DNA from 3 places in the Microbacterium sp. GXF6406 genome. Region 2 is predicted to be linked to each of the others. Evidence: predicted binding sites of a transcription regulator. Region 2 holds the regulator's gene; each other region holds the start of a gene.
What was found. The regulator HrcA, encoded in region 2, represses chaperone genes, less so after heat shock. The targets are predictions, from matches to a motif close to TTNGCACTCGNNNNNNNCGAGTGCNAA.
Positions count from the first base shown of each region.

Region 1: groL (chaperonin GroEL) is a predicted target of HrcA. The motif match lies at 1,599-1,625, and genes of this name have one in related genera.
Region 3: groES (co-chaperone GroES) is a predicted target of HrcA. The motif match lies at 6,305-6,331, and genes of this name have one in related genera.

Region 1 is NZ_JBSJZH010000018.1:17,107-24,887, forward strand. It holds gene groL (chaperonin GroEL) at 1-1,562, opposite strand, end outside; gene ACWAUG_RS10535 (LytR C-terminal domain-containing protein) at 1,674-2,249, opposite strand; gene ACWAUG_RS10540 (DUF3263 domain-containing protein) at 2,310-2,567, opposite strand; gene ACWAUG_RS10545 (DUF2332 domain-containing protein) at 2,577-3,569, opposite strand; gene msrB (peptide-methionine (R)-S-oxide reductase MsrB) at 3,650-4,063, shown strand; gene ACWAUG_RS10555 (nitroreductase family protein) at 4,060-4,602, shown strand; gene ACWAUG_RS10560 (DMT family transporter) at 4,603-5,547, opposite strand; gene ACWAUG_RS10565 (SOS response-associated peptidase family protein) at 5,628-6,281, shown strand; gene ACWAUG_RS10570 (tyrosine-protein phosphatase) at 6,286-7,005, opposite strand; gene ACWAUG_RS10575 (hypothetical protein) at 7,081-7,380, shown strand; tRNA gene ACWAUG_RS10580 (tRNA-Thr) at 7,443-7,518, opposite strand; gene ACWAUG_RS10585 (thioredoxin domain-containing protein) at 7,559-7,781, opposite strand, start outside.
Region 2 is NZ_JBSJZH010000007.1:113,888-121,668, reverse strand. It holds gene lepA (translation elongation factor 4) at 1-916, shown strand, start outside; gene ACWAUG_RS06335 (DUF1990 family protein) at 979-1,632, shown strand; gene hemW (radical SAM family heme chaperone HemW) at 1,632-2,858, shown strand; gene hrcA (heat-inducible transcriptional repressor HrcA) at 2,914-3,948, shown strand; gene dnaJ (molecular chaperone DnaJ) at 3,989-5,098, shown strand; gene ACWAUG_RS06315 (16S rRNA (uracil(1498)-N(3))-methyltransferase) at 5,098-5,826, shown strand; gene ACWAUG_RS06310 (DUF2510 domain-containing protein) at 5,885-6,112, shown strand; gene ACWAUG_RS06305 (transglutaminase domain-containing protein) at 6,039-7,781, shown strand, end outside.
Region 3 is NZ_JBSJZH010000003.1:145,243-153,023, reverse strand. It holds gene alr (alanine racemase) at 1-836, shown strand, start outside; gene tsaE (tRNA (adenosine(37)-N6)-threonylcarbamoyltransferase complex ATPase subunit type 1 TsaE) at 833-1,318, shown strand; gene tsaB (tRNA (adenosine(37)-N6)-threonylcarbamoyltransferase complex dimerization subunit type 1 TsaB) at 1,352-1,963, shown strand; gene rimI (ribosomal protein S18-alanine N-acetyltransferase) at 1,964-2,440, shown strand; gene tsaD (tRNA (adenosine(37)-N6)-threonylcarbamoyltransferase complex transferase subunit TsaD) at 2,437-3,501, shown strand; gene ACWAUG_RS03620 (hypothetical protein) at 3,501-3,959, shown strand; gene ACWAUG_RS03615 (hypothetical protein) at 3,968-5,050, shown strand; gene ACWAUG_RS03610 (THUMP-like domain-containing protein) at 5,060-6,262, opposite strand; gene groES (co-chaperone GroES) at 6,419-6,715, shown strand; gene rarD (EamA family transporter RarD) at 6,817-7,740, shown strand.

The DNA.
Region 1 (7,781 bases), on a different contig from region 2:
TCTGCGACGACGGCCTCAGTCGTGAGGAAGAGACCAGCGATGGACGCGGCATTCTGCAGAGCCGAACGCGTGACCTTCGCGGGGTCGATGATGCCCGCTGCGAACATCTCGACGTACTCGCCCGTTGCCGCGTTGAGGCCCTGGCCGCCAGGCAGCTCGGAGACCTTGTGCGCGACGACGCCCGGCTCGAGGCCGGCATTCAGGGCGATCTGCTTGAGCGGAGCCGAGATCGCGACGCGGACGATGTTCGCGCCCGTGGCCTCGTCACCCTCGAGCTCGAGCCCGTCGAGAGCCTTGGTGCCGGCCTGGATCAGCGCGACGCCACCACCGGGGACGATGCCCTCCTCGACGGCAGCCTTCGCGTTGCGGACGGCGTCCTCGATGCGGTGCTTGCGCTCCTTGAGCTCGACCTCGGTCGCGGCTCCGGCCTTGATGACGGCGACACCACCGGCGAGCTTCGCCAGGCGCTCCTGCAGCTTCTCGCGGTCGTAGTCGCTGTCGGTGTTCTCGATCTCGCGACGGATCTGCGTGACGCGACCCTCGATCAGGTCGCCGTCGCCGGCGCCTTCGACGATCGTCGTCTCGTCCTTGGTGATGATGACCTTGCGAGCACGGCCGAGCAGGTCGAGCGTGGTGTTCTCGAGCTTGAGACCGACCTCTTCGGTGATGACCTGACCACCCGTGAGGATCGCGATGTCCTGCAGCTGGGCCTTGCGGCGGTCGCCGAAGCCGGGAGCCTTGACGGCGGCCGACTTGAAGATGCCGCGGATCTTGTTGAGCACGAGAGTCGCGAGAGCCTCGCCCTCGACGTCCTCGGCGATGATGACGAGCTCCTTGCCGTCCTGGATCACCTTGTCGACGACGGGGAGAAGATCCTTGATGTTGGAGATCTTCGAGTTGGCGATGAGGATGTAGGGCTCCTCGAAGACCGCCTCCTGGCGGTCGGGGTCCGTCACGAAGTACGGGTTCAGGTAGCCCTTGTCGAAGCGCATGCCCTCGGTGAGCTCGAGCTCGGTGCCGAAGGTCTGCGACTCCTCGACGGTGACGACACCTTCCTTGCCGACCTTGTCGATCGCCTCGGCGATGAGCTCGCCGATCGAGGAGTCAGCGGCCGAGATCGATGCCGTGGCGGCGATCTCTTCCTTGGACTCGATCTCCTTGGCGCTGGCGAGCAGCTCGGCGGTGATGGCCGCGACCGCCTTCTCGATGCCCTTCTTCAGGGAGATCGGGTCAGCACCGGCCGCGACGTTGCGCAGGCCTTCGCGCACGAGCGCCTGGGCGAGGACGGTCGCGGTGGTGGTTCCGTCACCGGCGACGTCATCGGTCTTCTTGGCGACCTCCTTGACGAGCTCCGCGCCGATCTTCTCGTACGGGTCGTCCAGCTCGATCTCCTTGGCGATCGAAACGCCGTCGTTCGTGATCGTGGGAGCGCCCCACTTCTTCTCGAGCACGACGTTGCGACCGCGCGGGCCGAGGGTCACCTTGACAGCGTCGGCGAGGATGTTCAGGCCGCGCTCGAGACCGCGACGGGCCTCCTCATCGAAAGCGATGATCTTTGCCATGAGTTTTGTCGTCCCTCCTGGACGTAGACGTTCTGTTTAGCACTCACAGTACGAGAGTGCTAACGCCCATTCTGGCACTCGACCCCAGCGAGTGCAAGCCGCGGAGGGAGACTATTCGACGGTTTCCTCATCGGACTGCGGAGCGCTGCTCGCGCGGTCGAGGCCGACGACGATGACGAGCTGCTTCAGCTCGGGATCGTTGGGGTCGGCGTAGAAGTCGCTCTGCTCGATGCGCGCGCCGCCGATCAGATCGGCCAGGCCCAGAGCGGCGAGTTCGTCATCCTCGGATACGTAGTAGACGGTCGTCTCCGGGAAGTCCTCCGCACCCGTGCTGCCCGAGCTCACGTCCTCCGCCGGCCAGCCCCCGTTGATGACGGTGTCGCGCAGTTGGACCTCGAGGCCCTCCTCGGAGGTGGCGTTGAGCACGAGCACCGAATAGCTCGTGTCGACGACGCCGGTCTCCTGCGGCGCGGGCGCAACGGTCGGCTCGACCTCGGGCGACAGGACGATGCGTCCCATCAGGACGAGCGAGACGAAGATGCCGACGACCACGATGACGAGCGCGGCGACGACCGACCACAGCAGAACGACCCAACCGTTCATCCCCGGGGCTTCGGCGCGGTGCGCTCCGACGCGTCCGGGCGAACGGGGAACATCATCGAAACGGTCTCTGTCGGGCTTGGGCACCCGTCGATGTTATCCGGCAATGCCTCGGAATCCCCACACAGCGGGCCGGAGCATGCCGGATCAGCCCGCGAAGCCGCGCATCCGCGACACGCGCTTGTCGGTGCGGTTCTCGCGCAGCCGACGCAGACGGCGAACGAGCAGCGGGTCGTACTCGAGCGCCTGCTCGGTGTCGATGAGCCTGCCGAGCAACTGGTAGTACCGCGCCGGGCTCATACCGAGGTTCGACCGGATCGCCTCCTCCTTCGCGCCGTTGTGACGCGGCCAGGCGCCTTCCAGCGTCAGGATCGCGCGATCGCGATCGGTGAGGTCTCCGAGCATGTCTTCAGGCTAAGCGTCCGTCGTGCCGCCGGCGGCACGCCACTCCCACCACCGGCCCAACGGGTCCGCTGCGGCGCGCACGCATCCGTCGAGGGCGACGACGGATCCGCGCCAATTCTGCGCGTCCACAGGCGGATTCCATCCGTCGTGAAGGGCCGGGGCGTCGATCGTGATCCAGCGCGCGGGCAGACGGCGGATGCCATCGATGAGCTGTTCGCGCCGCGAGCGCGGAATGTGCACGAGGACGCCCGGCGTGGTGATCACGAGCGTCGCATCGGCGGGTGCGGATGCTGCGAGCGCACCGATCCCGTCGACGGCATCCCCGCCCACCATCAGCGGCGGATCCTCGGCGACGATATCCAGCGCCGCCGTGATCCGCTCCTCGCGCCCGGTCTCCCCGGGCCAGACGAGGCCGCGCAGCCAGGCGCGGTCGCGGGCGTCGCGGGCGTCGAGCGGGTCGAGGTCGATTCCCGCGCGCCAGACGATCTCCGGCATGCGCAGCGGCGGGAGCTCTCCGCGCACGGTGCTGGTGAGGACGACGGGGCTCGGCCCGTCCTCGGGGTCGAGGGCGGCGCGCACCGTTCGAGCGTCGTCCACGAAGCGGTAGGAGTAGCGGTCCGGGTACAGGCACAGGCCACCCGACGCGCCGACCTCGAGCAGGGCGATCGGTCCGTCGATCTCGGACAGCACCGGAAGCAGGGCCGCCAGACGCAGGGGCTCGTTGGTCTGCACCCGGCGCGCGCTGCTCTCGGCGACGACGTCATCGGCATTGTCGATCACGAACCGGCGCCAGCCGTCGTATCCGACAAGGGGAGCGCCGAGCATGCGGGTCACGGCGAACACGAGCGGAGGCTGGCGATGGATGGCCGGAATCCGTGCGAGCACTGCTTGCACGACCGGATCGGATGCCACGCCGCGGGCCCATTCCGCGTAGAGGTCGGAGCGCCCGGGCGCCTCGTCCTCGGCGAAGCGGGCGTAGCGTTCACGAACAGCATCCGTCATGCATCCATTGTCACGCGTCGTCATGGATGACCCGCGCACACGTTCCCGGGGGCACAATGGAAGAGACCTCAGGAGGCGTGATGACGGATTACACCGTGAAGAAGACCGACGACGAGTGGCGCGAAGAGCTCGGCGATGAGCAGTTCGCCGTTCTCCGTCAGGCGGCGACCGAACGCGCCTGGACAGGCGAGCTGCTCGATGAGAGCCGTGCGGGCCTCTACACGTGCGGCGCCTGCAACGCGGAGCTCTTCAAGAGCGGCACGAAGTTCGACTCCGGATGCGGGTGGCCCAGCTTCTACGAATCGATCCGCCCCGATGCGGTCCAGCTCCTCGAGGACACCACCCTGGGCATGCAGCGCACCGAGGTGCGCTGCGCGAACTGCGGCTCCCACCTCGGCCATGTCTTCCCCGACGGTTTCGGCACGCCGACCGGCGACCGCTACTGCATGAACTCGCTGGCTCTGAACTTCACGCCCGGGTCCGATTCGGAGTGAGCGCGCTCGACGCTGTGCGTGCGCGGCAGTCGTGGTCCGAGGTCACCGAGCAGGCCCCGACCCGCGAGGAGCTGCTGCCGCTGGTCGCCGCCGCGGGCCGCGTCGCCGACCATTCATTCCTGCAGCCCTGGCGACTCATCGAGTTGCGCGGCGCCGACCGTGAACGGTTGGGTGCGGCGATCGCGAAGGCGCAGGGCGACAAGAAGCCGTCGACGAAGCCGCTGCGCGCATCCCTGCTGATCGCCGTGGTCGCCAGCTTTCGCAAGAGCGACAAAGTTCCGCACTGGGAGCAGGAGGCTGTCGCCTCCGGCGTCGCTCACACGCTCAGCCTGCTGCTGGACGAGGCCGGCTGGGGCGTGATCTGGCGAACCGGGTCGCACACCCGCACCAAGCCACTGCGCAAGGCGCACGGGCTGAAGAAGAACGAGGAGCTGCTGGGTTGGCTCTACGTCGGCGGCAAACCCGAGGGCAAGACCCCCGGACGCCGCAAACCCATCGATGCGGAGAGCATGCTCACCCGCATGCCCGAATCCGGCTGATCAGTTCCGGCGACGTCGCCAGGGCAGAGCCACGAGGACGGAAGCCACCGCGACGACGATCATCGCGAGAAGCTGCCAGAGCGCGGGGCCGGATGCCGCGGGCCACAGCACATCGATGACGACCGAGGCCGTCAGCTGGCCCAGTACCGACCCGAGCCCGAGCAGGAGCACCCCGGTGTGCGCGACGATCGCCGCGCCGAGCAGGATGTAGACGAAGCCGAGGAATCCGCCCACATAGAGCCAGGGCTCGGTCGGCAGCGCCTGCGGCGCACCGCGCAGCAGGACGCTGACCGTCGCCGCCGCCAGCAGGACGGTCGTTCCGGCGATGAAGCTCGTGAGCGTCGCGACCATGGGCGACTGCACGCGCTGCGCGAGGCGCCCGTTGGTCGCCGCCTGCCAGGCGATGCCGACTCCGGCGGCGAAGGGCAGCAGGAGCATCCACAGCGGTGCGTTGTCGAGCACGTCGCCGCTGAGCGAGATGCCGACCGCGGCGAGGGCGAAGACGCCGCCGAGCACACGGCCCGGTGTGACGGCCACGACGCCGGCCGGCCCGAACCCGATCCGGTCGAGCACGAGACCATGGATCGTCTGACCCGCCACGACGCCGACCGTGAACAGAGAGACGCCGAGCACCCCGGCGGTGAGCCCCTGCGTGGAGACCGTGAGCGCCCCGCAGGCACCGCCCACGAGCATCCAGGGAGGAATCGTGCGCGTGCGCACGCCGGTGCGCAGACGCGCGAAGGCCGCGCGGTGCCGCGCCCGAAGCGAGACGACGACGATGAGGATCGCGAGCCCGACGGCGAAGGAGATGAGCCCGGCGACGATTCCGTCGTCCAGGCGCACCCCGAGCACGCCGTTGATGCGGGCCTGGATCGCGGTCATGGCCCCGATCGACACCGCTGCGGCGATCGCGAGCGGCGCGGGGATTCTGCGGGTCTCGGACACTACAGAACCCTATCGAAATGCGCAGGCCACCCGGACACGGCGGCGTGCACAGTGTCCGTGGCCGGGGATACGCTGACGACATGTGCGCGAGCTACGGGTTGGATCCGCGATTCACCGATGTCGAGCTGCTGGCCGAGCAGGATGCCGCGATGCTCGAGGGTCTGCGCGAGTGGGCCGAGCACAACGCCGGTGAGACGTTGCGGCCGACCGGCCGCAACCGGCGCAACCTGAATCCGCTGATCGCCCCGGGGCCGCCGCCCGTGCTGCAGCCCGGCTGGTGGGGGCACCTCGTCGATGGCGCCCCGGCACCGTACCCATCCATCAACACGCGCTCAGAAAGACTGCAGCAACGGCCCGGGGCGCTCCGTCACCGGGCGATCGTTCCGGCGTCGGGATGGTTGGAGATGCGCAAGCCGGAACGGGTCTGGCACGAGTTCGGGCTCGGCCCGGGCATCGTCTTCGGCATGGCGGCCGTCACCCAGCACGGGCGCACCGCCGACGGAGAGGAGTACACCTGCTATTCCCTCGTGATGCGCCCCTCTCCCCCGCACCTGGCGGATGTGCATGACCGGATGCCTGTTCTCATCCCGACGTCGTTCGCCGACGAGTGGCTTCGAGCGGGTGCCGGGCGCGGTGTCATCGACGATGCGCTCGTGGCTGCAGCATCCCTTGACGAACGTGTGCGTGCGACCGCGCGTGCCGATGACCGCGGCGCGGCAGAACGCCTCTTCTGACGTTTCAGCCCGCCAGAAGTCGTGTGCGGAGACGGCTCTTCACACCATCATCGACGCCGGCGCGGGAGAGATACCCGTCGATCCCGCCGTCTCGAGCATCCAGCTCTGCGAGTGTCCGCGTCATGAGATCCGGCGGCGACCCCGCGAGCACCTCGATGAGCTCGTCCGTGACGGGCACCCGGAAGCGGCGGATCTTGCGCAGCATCCGCTCCGTCCACTCGCCCGACAGGTTCGCGGCGGTCGCCGCGTAGTCCGCGACGATGACGTCCCTGTCGATGCCGAGAGCCGTGAGCAGGAGGGCAACGACCAGCCCCGTGCGGTCCTTGCCCGCGGTGCAGTGCACGACCGCCCCGCCCTCGGCATCGGCGATCGCCCGGATCACCGTGCCGATGTCCTGCTGGTGGCGATCGAGCACGACGGCGTAGACCACCGGCAGGGTGAGCGTGCGCGGATCGACGCCGTGCGGGGCGCCGTCCATCGGCACGCGCAACAGCTCGATGCCGGTACCGCGCAGACGATCACGACCGCCGATGCGCCGGTCGAAACCCGAACGCAGATCGATCGCCTCCCGGATCCCGAGGTCCACGAGGCTGCGGCGTCCGTCACGGGTGAGCCGGTTCAGAGCGTCCGAGCGGAAGAGGAGGCCCGGGGTCAGCACGCCCGGCGCGACCTCCCGGAAGTTGAAGGTGCCCGGAACGTCCAAACGGGTGACCACATCGTCCATGCCGACATGCTAGCCACGATTCACCCCTGCCCGGCTATCGTGAGGGGCACAGCCGCAGACAGCGAGGAGAACGCGATGACCGAGGACAAGCCACGACCGCGTGCTCTGCGCGACGCCACCGCCGAGCCGCGCTTCGCAGCCCGCTACGCGACGATCGACGAAGTCGCCGAAATCCTCGGCGTCACACCCGTATCGCTTCGCCAGACGATGCGCCGCCGTGACGCCGGTGAAGCGTCCTCGGCCAGCGACGCGTTCATCGACCCGATCGGCAACGTCTCCGGCTACCTCTGGGACCGCGATGATCTGACCCCCGAAGCGGTCGAGGCCTGGCACAACCGCCCCCGCCGCGGCCGCAAGCCGAACAGCGCTCAGTAGCGTCCGGCTGCGACGATCGTGCTCCCACCATCGGCATGAAATGGAAGTGCCGCGAGAGCAATTGGAGCCGACTACGGGATTCGAACCCGTGACATCCTGTTTACAAGACAGGTGCTCTACCAGCTGAGCTAAGTCGGCGAACCCCTCCAGCTTAGCGATACGCCGGAGGGTCCTGAGTTCAGGGGGTCGCGGTCGGCGTGGGAGCCGGCGTGATCTCGGTGTCGCTGGCGACCGTCAGCACGAACTGCGAGAACTCGGCCGGATCCTTGAGCGAGCCCACATAGGCCTCGCCGTTGACGACGACCATCGGCGCACTGGTCAGAACCAGATCCTTCGACCCCTCGAGCGGGCCTGCGAGCGCCCGCGAGGTCGCCTCCTTGGCCCAGGAGGTGAAGTCGCCG
Region 2 (7,781 bases):
CATCTACCCGATCGACGGCAGCGACTACGCGGATCTGCGCGAAGCGCTCGACAAGCTCAAGCTGTCGGATGCCTCGCTGCAGTACGAGCCCGAGACCTCCGTGGCGCTCGGCTTCGGCTTCCGATGCGGATTCCTGGGTCTGCTGCACCTCGAGATCATCACCGAGCGCCTCAGCCGTGAGTTCGGACTCGACCTGATCACGACCGCGCCGAGCGTGATCTACGAGGTCACGACCGATACGGGCGAGACGGTCACCGTCACGAACCCGAGCGAGTACCCCGATGGCCGGGTCGCCTCGGTCGCAGAGCCCATGGTCAAGACCGCGATCCTCCTGCCCAAGGACTATGTCGGCGCCGTCATGGAGCTGTGCCAGTCGCGCCGCGGCTCGCTGCTGGGCATGGAGTACTTCAGCGAGGAGCGCGTCGAGCTTCGCTACATGATGCCCCTCGGCGAGATCGTCTTCGACTTCTTCGACCACCTGAAATCCAAGACGCAGGGCTATGCGAGCCTCGACTACGAGCCCGCCGGCCAGCAGACCGCCGATCTCGTGAAGGTCGACGTGCTGCTCCAGGGCGACAAGGTCGACGCGTTCAGCGCCATCGTCCATCGTGAGAAGGCCTACGCATACGGAACGCTCATGACCGAGCGACTGCGCAAGCTCATCCCTCGCCAGAACTTCGAAGTGCCGATCCAGGCGGCGATCGGCGCGCGCATCATCGCCCGCGAGACGATCCGCGCCCTCCGCAAGGATGTGCTCGCCAAGTGCTACGGCGGTGACATCAGCCGTAAGCGGAAGCTGCTCGAGAAGCAGAAGGAGGGCAAGAAGCGCATGAAGATGGTCGGTCGCGTCGAGGTCCCCCAGGAGGCGTTCATCGCCGCGCTCTCCGGTGACGTCGAGGGCAAGGACAAGAAGTAGGCGTGGCATCCTCATCGCGTGTGGGGGTGTTCGTCCAGGACCGTCCCAGTAGTCTGGGTGTCATGCGGCGTGGGACATTCCGGGACGAGACGGTCGATTACGCAGCGGTCGGCGCAACACACGCCCCTGATCTGATGCAGTATCCGCCGGAGCGCAGCGTGCCGGCGGAGAACTCCTGGAGGATCGGCAGCGGCGAGGAGCGTTTCCGAACCGCCGGAGATGCGTTGCTGTCCTGGACGGCTCAGCGTGCCGCGGGTCTGCACGTCGAAGATGTGCGCCCTGCCGCCGGTCCTACCTACGCGGGCGTGAGTTTCGACGCCGAGGGAAACCCGGTTGCGCCGAGCAAGCGCGAAGTCGAGCAACGCTTCGACGCCGAGGGGACGCCCTTCGTCGGCCCGGGCATGACCCTGACGCTGCGCGGCCGCGTCTCCGGCATGCGCGCGGATGCCGAGCTGCGGGTCATCTCGGTGAACGAGGAGCCCCGTCGGATCGGCTTCGTGCTGGGCACGGTGGGCGGTTCCGTCGTAAGCGGCGAGGAGCTCTTCGAGATCGACTGGCGCGAGGACACGGATGAGGTCTGGTTCACCGTGCGCGCATTCGACGCGCCGGTGTCCGTGCTCTACCGTTTCGTTCCGGGGCTCGTGAAGCGGCGGCGCAAGGAGCTGTTCGACCGCTATCTGCGTGCGATCTCCCCGCTCTACGCGACGCCGCTCTGATGGCCGGTGCTCTGCCGCTCGGGGATCCTGCTCCGAGCGATGGTCGTCTGCCCGCTGATCTGCCGATCGATGCGCAGGTTCCATTCTCGGCGTATCTGCACATCCCGTTCTGCCGTGTGCGGTGCGGCTACTGCGACTTCAACACCTATACCTCCAGCGAGTTGCGCGGCGCCCGTCAGGACGATTACGCCGACACGCTCCGGGCGGAGATCGCGCTCGCGAAGCGGGTTCTGGGCGATGCGGGTGCGCTGCGCCCGATGGACACGGTCTTCTTCGGCGGAGGCACGCCGACACTTCTTCCGGCGGGCGATCTCGCACGGATGCTCGAAACGGCCATCGACGCCTTCGGGATCCGTGAGGGCGCCGAGGTCACAGTCGAGGCGAACCCCGACACGGTGACGGATGAGGTTGCGCGCACGCTCGCCGACGCCGGAGTCACCCGGCTCTCGGTCGGCATGCAGTCGGCCGTGCCGCATGTGCTGGCGGCGCTGGACCGCACGCACCGGCCCGAGAACGTCCGCGCAGCGGTTGCAGCGGCGAAGGGCGCGGGCCTCGAGGTTAGTGTCGACCTGATCTACGGCGCCCCCGGGGAGTCCCTCGCCGATTGGGAGGCTTCGCTGGATGCTGCGCTCGCGCTCGAGTCCGACCACATCTCCGCCTACGCCCTGATCATCGAGGACGGCACGAAGCTCGCCCGTCAGATCCGTCGCGGCGAGGTGCCGCGCCCTGATGATGATCTTCAGGCCGACATGTACGAGACGGTGGATTCCCGCCTGGCCGCGGCCGGCTTCGAGTGGTACGAGGTCAGCAACTGGGCGAGGTCGGTGCCGGGCGCCGATCACCGGTCACTCCACAATCTCGCCTACTGGCGGGGGAGCGACTGGTGGGGTTTCGGCCCCGGTGCGCACAGCCATGTCGCGGGTCTGCGCTGGTGGAATGTGAAGCATCCGGCAGCCTATGCGCAGCGGCTCGCGGCATCCGAGTCCCCGGCAGCGGGAACCGAGCGCCCCGATGCGGCGTCTCATCTTCTGGAGCGGGTTCTCCTCGAGACCCGCCTGGCGGAGGGCATGGCCGTCATCGATCTTCCGGAGGCGAATCGCACCCGCGTTGCCGGGCTCATCGCAGATGGGCTCGTGGACGCTCCGGCAGCCCTTCGCGGCCGGATCCGGTTGACGCTGAAGGGCCGGCTGCTCGCGGATGCCGTGGTGCGCGAGCTGACGGATTGAGCACCGGGGTAGAATTGGCACTCCGGGTATCTGAGTGCCAGAAGGGAGGCGCGACATGGTCACCGAGCGAGGACTCCAGGTTCTTCAGGCCATCGTCCAGGACTACGTCGAGACGCATGAGCCGGTCGGCAGCAAGTCGATCGTCGACCGTCATTCCTTCGGCGTCTCGGCCGCGACGATCCGCAACGACATGGCCCAACTCGAGGACGAAGAACTCATCACGGCTCCGCACACCTCCTCAGGTCGCGTGCCGACGGACAAGGGCTACCGGGTCTTCGTGAACCATCTGGCGCAACTGCGCCCTCTGTCCTCGGCGCAGCGCAATGCGATCGAGGGCTTCCTCACGGATCCCGCCGACCTCGACGACCTCATGGCGCGCACGGTCCGTGTGCTGACCCGTCTGACGGGCCAGGTCGCTCTCGCGCAGTACCCGTCGTTCGCCCGCGCGCACCTCACGCATATCGAGCTGGTGGCGCTCGCCCCGAACCGGGTCCTCGTCGTGCTCGTCACGGATGCCGGCGGAGTCTCGCAACGGATCGCCGGGCTGCCGTTGGATCTCGACGACGCCGAGGTCGCCGTGGTGCGGGCACGGCTGTCGGCCCTGCTCACCGGCCAGACGGTGCGCGAGGCGACCGACCGCGTGCAGGCGCTGCAGAAGGGCTCCGAGCCTTCGCGCATCGATGTCGCGGCCCGTGCGCTGGCGTCCGTGATCGGCGAGGAGCTCGCCGAGTTCCGCCAGGAGCGGCTCGTGATGGCGGGAGCCGCGACACTCGCGCGACGCGAACAGGACTTCCGCGGCAGCATCCACCCGCTCCTCGAAGCAATCGAGGAGCAGGTGACCCTGCTGCGGCTGATGAGCGAGATGGTGACCGACGAGCATGGTCTCGCGGCGAGCATCGGCGCCGAGAACGAACCGTTCGGGCTGCCCGAGGCATCCATCGTCGCGAGCAACTATCTGACTCCGGGAGGAACAGCGCGCGTCGGCGTGATGGGTCCCACCCGGATGGACTACCCGAGCAATCTCGCGGCGGCGCGGGCTGTGGCCCGCTACCTCTCGCGCATGCTCGACGAAGACGAGGCGCGCCGCTGAAGCGGTACGCGCGTGTGCACGCACACGCAGGAAGGTGATTGTGGCGGACCATTACGAAGTCCTCGGAGTTTCCCAGGACGCATCGACGGATGAGATCAAGAAGGCGTACCGCAAGCTCGCTCGGCAGCTGCATCCCGATGTGAACCCGGGGGAGGATGCGGCCGAACGGTTCAAGCTCGTCACGCACGCCTATGACGTGCTCAGCGATGACGACTCGCGTCGTCGTTACGACATGGGCGGCGGGGACGGCGCCGGCGGCGACTTCGGAGGGTTCGGCGGCTTCGGGGACATCTTCGAGACGTTCTTCGGCGGCCAGGGCGGAGGGCGCGGTAACCGCCCGCGCTCGCGCAAGGAGCGCGGACAGGATGCGCTCGTGCGCGTCACGATGGAGCTCGGCGACGTCATCTTCGGCGCGCACCGCGACATCGAGGTAGACACCGCGGTGCTCTGCGAGACCTGTCAGGGCGCCTGCACGCAGCCGGGCACTTCGCCCGCCACCTGCGACATCTGCCATGGCACCGGACATGTGCAGCGCCAGGTGCGGAGCCTCCTCGGAAACGTCGTCACCTCGCAGCCCTGCGGCAGCTGCTCCGGTTACGGAACCGTCATCCCGCACCCGTGCGGGTCGTGCCACGGCGAGGGGCGTGTGCGCTCGCGCCGCACCGTTTCGCTCGACATTCCCGCGGGCGTCGAGACCGGGCTGCGCCTGCAGCTGCCCGGATCCGGCGAGGTCGGCCGTGCCGGTGGTCCGAACGGCGACCTCTACGTCGAGATCTCGGTCGCCTCGCACGCCGCGTTCAGCCGCGACGGCGACGATCTGCTGGCGACGCTGGAGGTCTCGATGGCCGATGCGATCCTCGGCACCCAGACCTCGATCCAGGGCCTCGATGGCCAGGTCGATCTGGAGATCCGCTCGGGTGTGCAATCCGGCGACATCCTGACGATCAAGGGGCGCGGCGTGACTCCGCTGCGCGGCACGCAGCGCGGCGACCTCCGTGTCGCCGTTCAGGTCGTCACCCCGACGAAGCTCGACTCGGCGCAGCGCAAGCTCATCGAGGACTTCGCCAAGAAGCAGAAGGCACCGGCACCGCAATTGGCCCAGTTCCAGCAGGGACTGTTCTCGAAGCTGCGCGACAAGTTCCGCGGCTGATGGCACTGCACTTCCTCGCCCCGACCTGCACCGATGCGCGCATCGGCGACATCGTGGCGCTCACGGGAGCCGAGGCGAAGCACGCGGCCGTCGTGCGCCGGTTGCGGGTGGGGGAGCAGGTGACGCTCGGCGACGGGGCCGGCATCTGGCTCGAGGGAGTCGTGACCGATGTCTCCGCGTCGCTGGTGAACGTCGAGGTCACGGGACGCCGCGCACAGGACGCTCCGACCATACGTCTCTTCCTCGCGCAGGCACTCGCAAAGGGCGACCGTGACGAGCTCGCGGTGCAGACTTCCTGCGAACTCGGCATCGATGGTGTCATCCCGTGGCAGGCCACGCGCAGCATCTCCCGCTGGGAGGGTGCGAAAGCCGTCAAGGGACGCGAGCGGTGGGCGACCATCGTGCGTGAAGCAGCGAAGCAGGCGCACCGCGCCTGGGTGCCGCCGGTGGCGGAGCCCGTGACGACCGGTCAGCTGATCGCGGCATCCGAGGGGCGGCGGATGCTGGTGCTCGATCCGACGGCGACGACGAAGCTCTCACAGATCCGGGCGGATGAGCGCGACATGGTCCTGATCGTGGGGCCCGAGGGCGGCATCGCTCCGGAGGAGCTCGCGAAGTTCGACGAGGCCGGGGCCGAGAGGGTGCTGCTGGGCGACACGGTCGTGCGTACATCCACCGCGGGGCCGGCGGCCATCGCCGTGCTCTCGGTCGCGCTCGAGCGCTGGTAGCGGCGACACAATCCAACAGTGACGACGGGTGCGCCGATGCGCCTGTGAAGGGACAGCGATGACGGAAGCCGCAGCACCGGGCTGGTATGACGATCCGGCCGGAGCGGCGTCGTACCGTTACTGGGACGGCACGCAGTGGACCGAGTCCACGAGCGACGCGGAAGAAGCCGTCGAATCGGCGCCCGCCATCGCGCTGGAGGAGCGGCAGCGCCGTGTGCGACGGCATCGCCGGCATCGGTATCGCCGCGGTGATCGCGCTGATCGCGGGAGGACTCGTCGTCGCTGAGGCCATCGGAGGCCGGGATCCGAGCGGCACGGTGATCGCCGGCGGCTACGCCTGGGCGCCCGTGGTGGAGTTGGCAGCGGAGGAATCGCTCGAGGTGCCGATGCGCGTGGACCCGCGCACATTGCCGGATGGCGATGAGGACGGCGTCTTCGCAATCTTCTTCGACAGTGCTCTGACAGATTCGTTGCCGCACAACGATCTCTGGAGCGAGAAGGATCAGACGGTCGCGATCCGCCCGTGGGAGGACGCCGAGCTTCGTGTGAGCAGCGGTTTGCCTGAGCTGCTGCGAACGACGAGTGTGCCCTACTTCGATCCGGTCGCTGAGGAGCTCGAGGACGCCGACGACTGGATCCGCGCGTCGTGGATGAGCTATGAGACCTATTACGTCGTGCAGTACTACGACCGCGATGGCGAGCTCCGCGACACCCCGTTGGTGCACACCGTGCGCTCATCCGACCACGAGATGTTCTTCGACACCATCGTGCCGACCTTCTCGATGGTCGGCACCGGTGGCAGCGTGAAGGCCACCTGGAATGCGCCGGAAGGTGCCGATGACAGCACCGAATACTTCCTCATCAAGAGCGACATCGGTTACGGCGGGCACACGGGCCCCTCGGTCGTCGCATCCACGACAGAGACGAGCAGGACCTCGAAACCGCCGACGCACGGAGAGGCTCCGGAACGAACGTTCAGCCTGTTCTCGGGCTTCTCCGTCGACGAGACCGGCGGGTCGCTGTTCACCTACGAGGAGCCGGAGCCGCTCGCGCACATGGCGGTCGTCGCCGTCGGGGGCGGCAAGCACTCGCGGATCAGCTATATCGACGCGAACTCCGTGATCGGAGCCGTGCCCTTCGACAGCGCATACAACGCCTATCGCGACATGTTCGATCTCAGCGATAACGGTGATTTCAGTGCGACCCCGACGCAGTATCCGGTCACGACGCTCAACGGCGACACCATCACGATGCCGCTGCGTCTGGACCCGACGACGATCTCCCCGCACGTCGTGACGCTCGGGATGTTCCTCTCGGGCGATGAAGACGCGCAGATGACCGGCCTCGTGAAGGGGGCGGTACCGGGAACGGACTTCCGGGTGACCCTCTACACGCTCAAGCCGGACGGCGTTTCGGAAGCGGATTGGCCGGCACGCATGGCCGACTACGTCTCGGCGTACAACGAAAGAGCGTCCATGGAGATGCCGAAGACGGGAGCGGTGACGACGTTCGCGGATCTCACCGGATCCCCGAACAACGTGACTCCGTCGACCGTCGCACCGGTGAGCGAGTACGAGCTCTTCGCTACGGACGAGTTGACCCGGTACATCGCCGCGAACCTCGCCGCCAGCGAACAGGCGGTCGATCTGAGCGCCTACGCCGGGAAACCGGGTCTCCCCGCTCCGGCGGATGCGTACCGAACGGCCTACATCCAGAATCCGCTCATCAGCGCGGTCGTGGACAGCGCCGTCATCGAGAAAGAGATCCTCTACGTCACCTATCGCGAAGATGCCGATGCGGTGAAGAAGATCCAGTCCCGGCTGAGCGCCCTGGCGGAGGGCATCATCGCCGAAATCGTCGACGCCGGGATGAGCGATGCCGACAAAGCCGGCGCCATCAACGCCTGGATGGTCGACAACATCGAATACGACTACGAGACCTACACAGAAGTCTCG
Region 3 (7,781 bases), on a different contig from region 2:
CCGCGGCGATGAACATCGAGGTCGGCATCTCGTCGTTCGATCAGCTCATGGCGGTGGATGCCGCGGCAGCCCGCGCAGCGACGACGATCGGGGTGCACATCAAGCTCGAGACGGGTCTTTCGCGCAACGGGGTCGCGCCGAATGATTGGATGCGGGTGTTCGCCGAGGCTGCACGTCTGGAGCGCATCGGCCGCATCCGCATCGTCGGGATCTTCAGCCACCTGTCGACGACGTCGCTCGAGGATGACCGTGCGGCGCTCGCCGTGTTCGAGCGGGGAGTCGCCGCGGCGGCGGCGCAGGGGGTTCACCCCGAGATCCGGCACATCGCCGCGACGGGGGCGGCGATCGATCTGCCGGAGGCGCGGCTCGACGCCGTGCGCATCGGTCTGGGGCTGTACGGGCTGTCCCCGTTCGATGGGCGCTCCTCGTCGGATCTGGGGTTGCGCCCGGCCATGACGCTGCGTGCCGCGGTCGCCGCGGTGCGCCGGGTCCCGGCCGGTGCCGGGATCTCCTACGGCTACACGCATCGCACGGCGGAGGAGACCACGCTGGCTCTGGTGCCGCTGGGCTACGCGGATGGCATCCCGCGCCAAGCGTCGGGCACGGGGCCGGTGATGATCAATGGCCGCCGGTTCACGGTCGCGGGCCGCATCGCGATGGATCAGTTCGTCATCGATGTGGGAGACGCCCCGGTAGCGGTCGGTGACGAGGTCGTGCTCTTCGGTGATCCGACGCTCGGCGCTCCGGCGGCGACGCAGTGGGCGGATGCTGCGGACACCATCAACTACGAGATCGTGACGCGCATCGGCAACCGTGTTCCGAGGAGGGGCGTATGAGCGTGGATCCTGCTTTTCTCGGTCGGCGCGAGATCGCGACGTCGGAGGAGATGGAGCGTCTGGGCTTCCTGATCGGAGAGCAGCTCACGGCGGGTGATCTGCTGGTGCTCACCGGGCCGCTCGGCGCGGGGAAGACGACGTTCACGCGTGGGCTCGCCGAAGGGCTGGGAGTGCGCGGCCCGGTGCAGAGTCCGACGTTCGTGATCGCGCGCACGCATCCTTCGCTCGTCGGGGGCGCGCCGCTGGTGCACGTCGACGCCTACCGGTTGGGCTCGGCCGCGGAGCTCGACGACCTCGATGTCGATCTGTCCGGGTCGGTCGTGGTGGTCGAATGGGGTCGTGAGATGGCTTCGGCGATCGCCGATTCGTGGTGGGACATCGAGCTGGAGCGTCCGGTCGGGCGCGCCGATGATGGCGTCGCGGATGAGGATCTGGATGCCGACGCACCCCGCGTCGTGACGGTGCAGCACGTCGGACTCTAAGCGCGCGGTCTTCTGGGCGACTACCCTGGAGAGGTGATTCTTGCCGTCGACACCTCGCTGGGAACCGCCGTCGCGCTGATCGAAGCCGATGGGGCGGTGCAAGCTCGGGCTGAGAGCCCGAACGCTCTGGGCCACGCCGAGGTCATCGGCACGCTGCTCGAACAGGTCGTGGGCGCGGATGCCATCACACATGTCGTCGCCGGTATGGGGCCGGGCCCGTTCACGGGTCTGCGGATCGGCATCGCCACAGCGCGCGCGTTCGCTGTCGGCCGCGGGCTGCCGGTTGTCGCGGTGCCGAGCCACTTCGGTGCCGCTCTGGCGATCATCCAGAACGAGGCGCCCGAGACCCGGTTCGCGATCGTGACGGATGCGCGCCGTCGTGAGGTCGCGATCAGCATCTTCGATGGCCTGGATGCCGACGGCATCCCGAACCTCGTCGAGCGCACGGTGCTCGTGCCGCGCTCGGAGTCCGAGGAGAAGCTCGCGGGGATCCACGCGATCGAGGTCGCCACTCTCGACGGGGCCGCCCTCGCCCGGGTCGGCGCTCGCGCCGTCGCCGCGGGGCGTCAGCTCGCCGACGCCGAACCGCTCTACCTGCGGCAGCCCGATGTGACGGTTCCCGGCGCACCGAAGCGCGTGAGCTGAATGACGATCCGCACCGCGACCGGAGATGATCTCGACGCCATCATGGCGATCGAGCGCGCTTCCTTCCCGACCGACGCCTGGAGCGCCGAGTCGATGGCGGCCGAGCTCGTCACGAATTACAGCCACTACGTCGTGGACGAGGATGCCGGTGAGATCATCGGCTATGCGGGGCTGCGGGCGATCCGCGGCAGTGCGGATGCCGATGTCCAGACCATCGCTCTCACGGCCTCGCGTCGCGGCGAGGGACGCGGGCGGGCCCTTCTGCGCACGCTGCTGGCGGAGGCCGTCGAGCGCCGTTCCCGTGAGGTATTCCTCGAGGTTCGCGCCGACAACCCCGGGGCGGAGGCGCTGTACGCCTCGGAGGGCTTCGAGGAGATCGGCCGTCGCCCGCGGTACTACCAGCCCGATGACGTGGATGCTGTGATCATGAAGCTCGACCTGCGCGGATGGGCGCGGGCGCAGGAGGAGAAGGCATGAGCGAACCGCTGGTTCTCGGCATCGAGACGAGCTGCGACGAGACGGGCATCGGCATCGTCCGGGGGCGCACGCTGCTGTCGAACACGATCGCCTCGAGCATGGACGAGCACGCCCGTTACGGCGGGGTCGTCCCCGAAGTCGCCGCGCGCGCCCACCTCGAGGCGCTGCAACCGTCGATCCGGGCGGCGCTCGCCGAAGCATCCGTCACTCTCGATGAACTCGATGCGATCGCCGTGACGAGCGGCCCGGGGCTGGCCGGTGCCCTCATGGTCGGCGTCGGCGCGGCGAAGGGGCTGGCCGTCTCTCTCGGCAAGCCGCTGTACGCCGTCAACCACCTCGTGGGCCACATCGCCGCCGATATCGTCACCCCCGACTCCGAGCCTCTCGAATACCCGACGATCGCGCTGCTCGTCTCGGGCGGGCACACCTCTCTCCTGCACGTGCGCGACTTGACGACGGATGTCGAGCTGCTCGGCGAGACGATCGACGACGCTGCGGGGGAGGCGTTCGACAAGGTCGCACGACTCCTGTCGCTGCCGTATCCGGGCGGCCCGCAGATCGACAGGGCTGCGCTCGACGGCGACCCGAAGGCGATCCGTTTCCCGCGGGGCCTGTCGAAGGCCTCCGATATGGCCAAGCACCGCTACGACTTCTCGTTCTCCGGTCTCAAGACCGCTGTCGCCCGCTGGGTGGAGCGCTGCGAGGCCGAGGGGCGAGAGGTCCCGGTCGCCGATGTCGCCGCGAGCTTCCGCGAAGCGGTCGTCGATGTGCTCGTGACCAAGGCGCTCGATGCCTGTGCGGAGCGCGGCGTTCCGCGTCTGCTGCTCGGCGGCGGCGTCATCGCGAACAAGCGCCTGCGGGAGGTCGCGATCGAACGTGCCGCAGCCGCCGGCGTGACGGTGCGGATTCCTCCGCTGTCGCTGTGCACCGATAATGGGGCCATGATCGCCGCGCTCGCCGCTGACCTCATCGCCTCCGGTCGGCGTCCGTCGACGCTCGCCTTCGGCGCCGATTCCACGTTGCCCGTCACCGAGATCCAGGTCGCCGAAAGGCCGGACTGATGAGCGAGCCGTCCGAAGCGCGGAAGATCGAGGGGGTCGCCCCCGAGGTCGAGGCGGTGCCCGGCACGACGCGCGTGCCCGGGGCTCCGCGGACCGGGTACACGCAGCTGCCGACCGGTCCGGTCGGCGTCGAGCCCGTCATCGCGACGGGCCCCGATGACACCGCCGGGCAGCCCACCGTGCAGTGGGCGCCGAACGATCTGCTCATCGCGGAGGACACCACGCGTCTGGCGCCCTGGGCGCTGGTCGCAGCGATCGTCGCGCTGATCGCCTCCTGGTTCGTCGGCTGGGGCATCCCGCTCGCCGTCGTCGCGGTCGTGGCGGCGATCATGTCGCTGCGCCGGGCCGTCGAATCGCGTTCGATCGCGATCTGGGCGCTCGTTCTCGGCATGGCGGCGACGATCTTCAGCCTCGGCTGGCTGCTGTGGGCCGCGCAGCAGTACGAGAAGCTCGGGTAGGTGTTCGGGTGAACAGCGACGAGTCGGCAGAGCTTCGGGCGCTGCAGGCCAGAGTCTACGGACGTGATGGTGCGGCGACAGATGCCGACCGTGCTCGGATGGATGAGCTCATGGGGCGGCTGGCGCCCATTCCTCCGGTTCTCGAACCCGTTCCGGCCCTGGCCGTCGAGGACGCTGCGCCGGTCGAGACGCCGGCGGATGCCGAGGCTGCTGACGCCTCGGAGGAATCAGCCCTCGGCGCATCCGTCACCCTCGCGGCGCCTCGCCGTCCGCTCTTCGCCCGCGGGTCGGTGCTCGCCGGAATCGGGCTGCTCGCCGGTTTCGCCCTGGGCTGGCTGGCCTTCGGGTGGGACACGGCAGGTTTCCTGCTGAATCTCGAGAACGCCGAGATGCGCGCCGAGCTCGAGGCGAGCGGCGATTACGACCCGGCCTCGGTCGTCGCGGTGGGGGCGCAGTACGGCGCGGTCGGCTGGCTCGCGACGGCGGATGAGGGCACCCTCGAGTGCGCGATCGCGACGGCCGGAGGGCGGGTGGTGGACGAGTGCCTGGACGCCGACGAGATCGACGAGATCGACGGCCGGGGGTACCTCGGCAGCTCCGTCTTCGTCCCTTCCGATGGCGGCGCGGAGCTCAACGTGGCCTTCTGGATGGCGCCGGGCATCGGTGGTGAACGGGTGGCTCTCTTCCAGAGGTGGGACACCCAGCCCTATGACTGGACGGAGCAGTTCACCGACGACGAGGTCGCCAGCGCCATCACGGTCTCCGCAGCATTCGACCTCGACCCGCAGGAGCTGCAGCTGGTCGGCTACGACGGAGACTCCCCGGTCTGGGGTGCCTGGGGGAATCAGAGCTATTGCGTGATGGCTTACGGCGATGAGGGGGCGTTCCAAGCGTGCGGCGATATGGAGACCGGCGCCGACCTCGTGCTCGAGCAGACCGTGGACGGCCTGCGCACGGAGTACATCGTCAGCCGCTACTCGACCGGCAACCCGTCGCTGACGATCCTCCGCATGCCGGACACCACGGAGTACTTCCTCGACTCCGACGAGAGCGCGTCGATCGATGACACGACCGGAGAGGTCTCCGGCTGATCAGCGGTCTCAGACCCGATCGGCGAGGATCGCCAGGCGCTTATCGCCCACCCGTGTCAGCACCAGCGTCGCGGATTCCGTGCCCGAGAGGTTCAGCTTCTTGCGGAACTGCGCCGGGTCGATGTCCATGCCGCGCTTCTTGATCTCGAGCGTACCGATGCCGTGGGCGCGCAGGACAGCGTTGATCGCCTTCGGATTCGCGGCCATCACTTCGCGCACGCGGAAGCTCTGGACGAATGGGCTCGTCACGGCCGCATCACCGGTGAGATAGGCGATCTTCTCATCCAGCATCCCGGCTTCCAGGCTCCGGGCGACGTCGCCGATCAGACGGGCGCGGATGACCGCACCATCGGGTTCGTGCAGGAATGCGCCGAGACCACGCACCTCGGCATCGACGGCGTCGTCCGCCGCGGTGAGCTCGTGCGACTCGTCGCCCCGGATCACCAGCGCCGCGCGGCGCACTCGCTCGCGGGCGAGGGACCCCGACCAGAGCACGAGCTCGACCACGCTGCCGTCGACGCTGACCCACTGCGCCTCGGCATCACCGGGGATGAGATCGCGATCCAGCGCCGGGCCGAGCTTGATGCCGACCGGCATGCGGGTCGCCAGCTCGAAGGCCCAGTCGAGAGAGGGGGAGTAGTCGGATGCCGCGACCCGCCGCGTCTCGCTGTGACCGGCCGTCCGACGGGCCGGATCCAACCAAATGGCCGTGCGCTGCTCGTCCGCGGCGAACCGCTCGGCGAACTCCTCCGCCGTGCCATGGTGCACCGAGGCATCCGTGCCGAAGGGGGCGAGGTTGTAAGCGGCGATCGCCGCGGTCACCTCATCGGCATCCACCGCATCCACCCGCAGACCCGCGCCTGCGAAAGCCAGCGAGTCGCCGCCGATGCCGCAGCCGAGATCGGCGACGCGCTCGACGCCCGCGCGGCGCATGCGGCCCGCATGGCGGGCGGCGACGCCGAGACGGGTCGCCTGCTCGTAGCCGGCTCGGGTGAACAGCATCCGCTCGGCGAAATCTCCGAACTTGGCGGCGCCGCGAACCCGCAGGTGCGCCTGGCCGACGATGGCCGAGACGAGATCGGGGGAATGGCCCGCGGCGCGCAGCTTCGAGACGGCCTGGGCGACGTCACCGGTCGAGGCGAGCGGGCCGACTTCGTCGAGGAGCCGGAGGCCATCGGGGGTGAGCAGCGCGGTGAGCTCGGACATCTCCATCCGACAAGCTTAGATCGGCCCGACGGAGCCCGCCCGTCGGAATTGGCACTCGCATTGCATGAGTGCCAGCCGACCCCATACACTTGTGATTAGCACTCTCGGGTTGAGAGTGCGAACGAATCTTTCGTGTCAGCGTAAAGAAAGAAGAGGTAGACCGTGTCGGTTTCCATCAAGCCGCTCGAGGACCGCATCGTCATCCAGCAGGTCGAGGCCGAGCAGACCACCGCGAGTGGCCTGGTCATCCCTGACACTGCCAAGGAGAAGCCCCAGGAGGGCCAGGTCGTGGCCGTCGGCCCCGGTCGCATCGACGACAACGGCAACCGCGTTCCGCTCGACGTCGCCGTCGGCGACCGCGTCCTGTACAGCAAGTACGGCGGCACCGAGGTGAAGTTCGGCGCTGACGAGTACCTGGTGCTCTCGGCTCGCGACGTCCTCGCCGTCGTCGTCCGCTGATCGCTCTCAGCAGATCTTGATCGGCGCGAACGCCGATCGGAGAAGGCCCGGATGCCACGGCATCCGGGCCTTCTATCATCCCCGGGCATAGGGTGAACCTCGTGACCCGCCAACGCGCCGAGCAACCCGCCGGTATCGCCTACTCGGTCGGGGCGTACCTGCTGTGGGGGTTCCTCCCGCTCTACTTCCTGACGCTCGCGCCGACCGGGCCCTGGGAGATCGTCGCAGCACGCGTCGTCTTCTCGCTCGTCTTCTGCCTCGTGCTGCTCACCGCCATGCGCGGATGGCGGCGCATCATCGCGATCATCCGGCAGCCGCGTCTTCTCGGATGGACCGCCCTGGCCGGCCTGCTCATCTACATCAACTGGCAGGTTTTCCTCATCGGAACCCTCACCGGCCACGTCGTCGAGACGTCGCTGGGATACTTCATCAACCCCATCGTCACGGTGCTGCTGGGCGTGCTCGTGCTGCGCGAGCGCATCCGCCGACTGCAGTGGGCGGCCATCGGCATCGCCGCGCTCGCGGTGGCCGTCATCATCATCGGCTACGGCTCCTTCCCGTGGATCGCCCTCTCGCTCGCAGCTTCCTTCGGCGTCTACGGACTCATCAAGAAGCGCATCGGCGCGGCTGTCGACGCCGTCAGCGGACTCACCCTCGAATCCTTCTGGCTCCTGCCCATCGCGATCGTCCAGCTGATCATCGTCGCGCAGACCACCGGCATAACACTCGGCTCCTCCGGCACCGTGCACACCGCGCTCATGCTGTTCGCCGGAATCGCCACCGCGGTGCCGCTGCTTCTGTTCGCCGCCGGCGCCCGGCGCATCGACCTCACCCTGATCGGAATGATCCAGTTCATGACGCCGATCATGCAGTTCCTCACCGGAGTGCTGATCCTCGAGGAGCCTATGCCGCTGGAACGCTGGATCGGATTCGCGATCGTCTGGTGCGCCGTCATCGTCTTCGTCATCGATCTGGTCCTCGCCGCGCGCCGAGGGCGCCGCAGCCGCCCCGCCGCGATCGTCTGAGCCCCGGCATCCCGGCGAAAAGCCCGATCAGACCGTTAACG